2 regions of the Streptomyces gamaensis genome follow, and region 1 is predicted to be linked to the other one. Evidence: riboswitches for the same ligand, from Rfam matches in the RefSeq annotation. Region 1 holds a riboswitch; the other holds the start of a gene.
What was found. A riboswitch is a leader RNA that binds a small molecule or an ion and turns the genes downstream of it on or off. The one in region 1 is predicted to bind cyclic di-AMP.
Positions count from the first base shown of each region.

Region 2: linked by a shared signal. The riboswitch ahead of ACFP1Z_RS26150 (M23 family metallopeptidase) and the one ahead of ACFP1Z_RS18375 (transglycosylase family protein) in region 1 are both predicted to bind cyclic di-AMP.

Region 1 covers NZ_JBHSPB010000010.1:176,706-178,893, reverse strand. Annotated here, with positions in the region: gene eno (phosphopyruvate hydratase) at 1-263, opposite strand, end outside; gene ACFP1Z_RS18375 (transglycosylase family protein) at 590-1,330, opposite strand; cyclic di-AMP (ydaO/yuaA leader) riboswitch at 1,334-1,514, opposite strand; gene ACFP1Z_RS18370 (LysM peptidoglycan-binding domain-containing protein) at 1,786-2,188, opposite strand, start outside.
Region 2 covers NZ_JBHSPB010000019.1:61,316-63,503, forward strand. Annotated here, with positions in the region: gene ACFP1Z_RS26145 (GntR family transcriptional regulator) at 1-107, opposite strand, end outside; gene ACFP1Z_RS26150 (M23 family metallopeptidase) at 274-1,077, opposite strand; cyclic di-AMP (ydaO/yuaA leader) riboswitch at 1,092-1,275, opposite strand; gene ACFP1Z_RS26155 (M16 family metallopeptidase) at 1,491-2,188, opposite strand, start outside.

The sequences.
Region 1 (2,188 bases):
CGCTGCTCGGTGGCGTCGTAGCCGACGAGCTCCGGGCCGATCTGCTCGATGACGGCCAGCACGGCCTTCTCGACACCCTTGCCCAGGTAGCGGCTGTTGTCCCCGTCACGGAGCTCGATGGCCTCGAAGGCACCGGTCGAGGCGCCGGACGGCACGGCGGCACGGCCGGTGGAGCCGTCGTCGAGGCCGACCTCGACCTCGACCGTGGGGTTGCCTCGCGAGTCGAGGATCTCGCGAGCTACGACGACGTCGATGGACGGCACGAGGGTCTCCTTCGTGTGTGTCTGGAGTTCTGCAGCACGAGCCTAACGGGCCCCGGAGGGTCGCCCTGCCGTTGGAGTGTCCCCCGGACCGAAAATTGCCACAAAACCCGAGATCACGGGATCAATGACCGGAGTGTTCGCTGAGCGGGGAAGTGGCTCTTCGCCGGTTTCCCCCGGTGCTCCGGGGGGCGTGTCCCGGCCCCCGGAAACGGCGGAGCCCCGCTCCGGCGCGCGCTCGGGGAGAGTCGCGCCGGAGCGGGGCGTGCCGCTGCTGCGTGCCCGGGACCGCCGGGCGTACCGGGCCGGACGGGCCGGCCCGGCGGGGGTCAGCGCAGGTGCAGCTGCTGGCCCTCGAAGATGAGGTTGGCGTCCTCGACGGTGTCCTTGTTCAGCTCGTAGAGCTTCTGCCAGCCGCCCTTGACGCCGTTGGCCTCGGCGATCAGCGACAGGGTGTCGCCGGACTTGACCTGGTACTCGCCGTCGCCCTGCTTGACGGGCTTGGGGGCGGCGTGCTTCGGCGCGGCCTGCTGCTTGGGGGCCGGGGCCTCCTCGGCGACCGGGGCGGCGTGCTTCGGCTTGGCCGTCTTGGGGGCGGCCTGACGCTCGCTGCGGTCGGCGTGGGACTTGGCGGAGCGCTGGGACTTCGAGGACTGCGAGGACTTCGAGGAGCCCGACTCCGGGTTCACGTCGGCCTTGGGGCCACCGGAGGTGAGGCCGCCCGCACCGGCGCAGCCCCAGGCACCCGGGCCCTGCATGGCGAGGAGCTTCTCGGCGACGGCGATCTGCGCGGACTTGGAGGCGAGGTCGGCGCGCGGGGCGTACTTCTGGCCGCCGGCGGCGTTCCAGGAGGACTGGGAGAACTGCAGGCCGCCGTAGTAGCCGTTACCGGTGTTGATCTTCCAGTTGCCGCTGGACTCGCACTGGGCGACCTTGTCCCAGGTCTGGACGGAGGCTGCGTTGGCGGAGGTGGCGACCATCAGCGGGGCGGCCACGGCGGCGCCGGTGACGCCGGCGAGCGTGACGATACGGACGGCCTTGGACGGACGACGATGCTTGCCCTTGGACATAAGTCGTTTCCTCACCGACGCCTGCGAGGTGAGCTGTCGGGTTCGGACTGTGAGTTCGCCCGGCCTCGTGTGCGCTGCACACTCGGCTTCACCCCAAGCCGTCCCGGTCCTGCGGTCGGTGACCGTCGGTCCGTTCCGGCGCCTACCTTGGTTCCCCCGCTCCTGCCTACGGCGCTTTCGCGACGACTCCGACGACCGCCGGCAGGATTCGGCGTGGCGGCCGTGGTGCTCGCGGTGGCGAGCGGTCATGACGGTAAACACAGTCGGCGTCAGGCATCAAACCCCTCTTTCCAGCCACAGTTGACGCGCGTTACCCCGAGGAACTCTGTGTTTTCGCAGGTGGGAGGGGGTCCTAGGGCTCTGGGAGGGGCCCGTTCCGGCGGAAGTCAACGAGACCCATGTCTCACTTTCGACTGGAACGGACATTCCCCGCGAACTACCGCGCCAGAACCGCACTATTTGCCGACATCAAGCCTCTGACCAGGAAGGATCAGGTTGGGATCGCTTCCGACAACTTTCTCATTGCGCTCGTACAGGGAATGCCAGCCTCCGGTAACGGAGTGCTGGTCGGCGATGACTGACAGGTTGTCACCGGGACGCACGGTGTAGTTGTCCACCTTGCCGGTGATGTCCGTACGGGCCGAGCCGCCGCTCCGGGAGGCGTGCCCCGTATCGGTGCGCGAGGGCTCCAAGGGGCCCGTGGAACCCGAGGGGGCCGAGGGATCCGGCGCGCGGTGCCTGCCGGTGCCCGGGGCGGGCTCCGGGGTCGCCCGCGGGGCCTGCGCGGAGGGCGCGTTGGGGCTCGCGGTGCCGGGAGTGTCCGCCGGGGCGTTCCGGGTCGGGATGGCGGTGGGGTCG
Region 2 (2,188 bases), on a different contig from region 1:
CTGCCCGGCGGGAAGGTGCCGGAGACGATGTCGTCACGGATCGCGGTGCACACGGCGTGGGTGGAGATCCGGCGGCCGTCCCGCACCGCCTCGCCCTCGCCGCTCACGTACGGCCCCGCATGGGTGTACCTCCGCAATGGACCGCGCGACGCGGCCGCTTGACACCTGTTCAGCGACTCTATTGCAGACACCCGCGATTTCCGATGGTGCCCGGGGGACGGACGACTGGTTTTGGCCAGGACGGGCCGTCGCGTCACCGCGGCACGGCGGACGTCAGAGGTCCACGCCGTGGCCGCGCAGATAGGCGACCGGGTCGATGTCGGAGCCGTACGTGGCGGCCGTACGGGCCTCGAAGTGCAGGTGCGGGCCGGTGACGTTGCCGGTGTCGCCGGACAGGCCGATCTGCTGGCCGGGAGTGACGCTCTGGCCGACGGAGACGGATATGGACGACAGGTGGCCGTACTGGGTGTAGGTGCCGTCGATCATCTTGATGACGACGTTGTTGCCGTACGCGCCGCCCCAGCCGGCCTCCACGACGGTGCCCAGGCCCACCGCGTGCACGACGGTGCCGGACTCGGCGTGGAAGTCGACGCCGGTGTGGCTGCCGGAGGACCACAGGCCACTGCTCGCCTTGTATGAGGTCGAGACGTACGAGCCGTCGACCGGCGAGACGAAGGTGTTCAGGCGCTTGCGCTCGGCCTCGCGGGCGGCACGCGCCTTCTCGGCGCGCTCGGCCTCCGCCTTGCGCGCGGCCTCGTCCGCGGCCTTCTTGACCTCGGCGGCCCGCTGCTTGGCCTCGGCCTCGGCCCGCAGTCGCGCCTCGGCCTCGACGGCGGCGCTGCGCTGCACGTCGGCCTGCTCGCTGATGCGGTCGGCGATGTCGTCGGCGATGACGACGGCCTGGGTCAGCCCCGTGTCCTCGGGGTGCGGGACGTCGTCGGTGGCGGCGAGGGCGGGGGCCGCGAAGCCCGCGACAACCCCTCCGGCCGTCAGGGTCGCGACGCCCGCCAGCTGCGCTCCGGCGCGCACGGCGCCCTTCGGACGACGGTGTTTCCCGGTGGCACGGGTGAACGCCATGGGTACGGCTGGTCCTTTCCTTCCTTCTCGCCTACCGGGTTAGCTGACGGGTTCGGAGCAGGAAGGTCTCCTACGGGCCCCTCCTCGCAGAGGGCCCCGATTCACCCCAGGGAACCTCTCGCGACGCACGCGCCACGAGAAGGGCGGGTCCCCGGCTCCCCTGGCTCGCGCCGTACGGGGACTCGGCGATGACTGCCCGGGCCGCGGATGCGGCTCGCACCTGACGGACAGCCACCCAGACGCTAGACGGCGCCAGTTTCGAACCACAAACAGAAGTCGGGTTTTGTGGCGCACGCCACAGTGCGGGACTGCAACCTCTCCAGCGAAACGGACATAAGGGAGGCACGCGGGGCGCTTGCCCTCGCGTGCCTCCCTCCCGGCTTCCCGCCGCGTCGCGCGTGGCTGAAAACCGGTCAGCCGCTGACGACGACCGACACGTCGCCGATGCCGAGCGCCCGGACCGGCTCCGCGATCCGCGCGGCGTCGCCGACGAGCACCGTCACGAGCCGGTCGACCGGGAAGGCGCTGACCGCGGCGGCGGTCGCCTCCACGGTGCCGGTCGCCGCGAGCCGCTCGTACAGACCGGCCTGGAAGTCGTCCGGCAGGTGCTGCTCGACCTGGTCGGCGAGCGTGCCCGCGACGGCCGCCGCCGTCTCGTACTTGAGCGGCGCGACACCGACGAGGTTCTGCACGGCGACGTCGCGCTCGGCGTCGGTCAGGCCCTCGGCGGCCAGGGTGCGCAGCACCGTCCACAGGTCGTCCAGGGCCGGGCCGGTGGACTCGGTGTCCACGGAGCCGCTGATGGCGAGCATGGCCGCGCCGGGCCGTCCCCCGGGCCCGGAGAGCAGCACCTGGCCGAAGGCCCGCACGCCGTAGGTGTAGCCCTTCTCCTCGCGCAGGACGCGGTCCAGGCGGGAGGTGAGGGTGCCGCCGAGGCAGTAGGTGCCCAGCACCTGGGCGGGCCAGACCGCGTCGTGCCGGTCGGGGCCGACGCGGCCGATGAGCAGCTGGGTCTGCACGGCGCCGGGCCGGTCGACGATGACGACGCGGCCCCGGTCGTCGGCGGTGACCGGGGGCACCGGGCGGGGCTCGTGGGCGCCGCCGGTCCAGG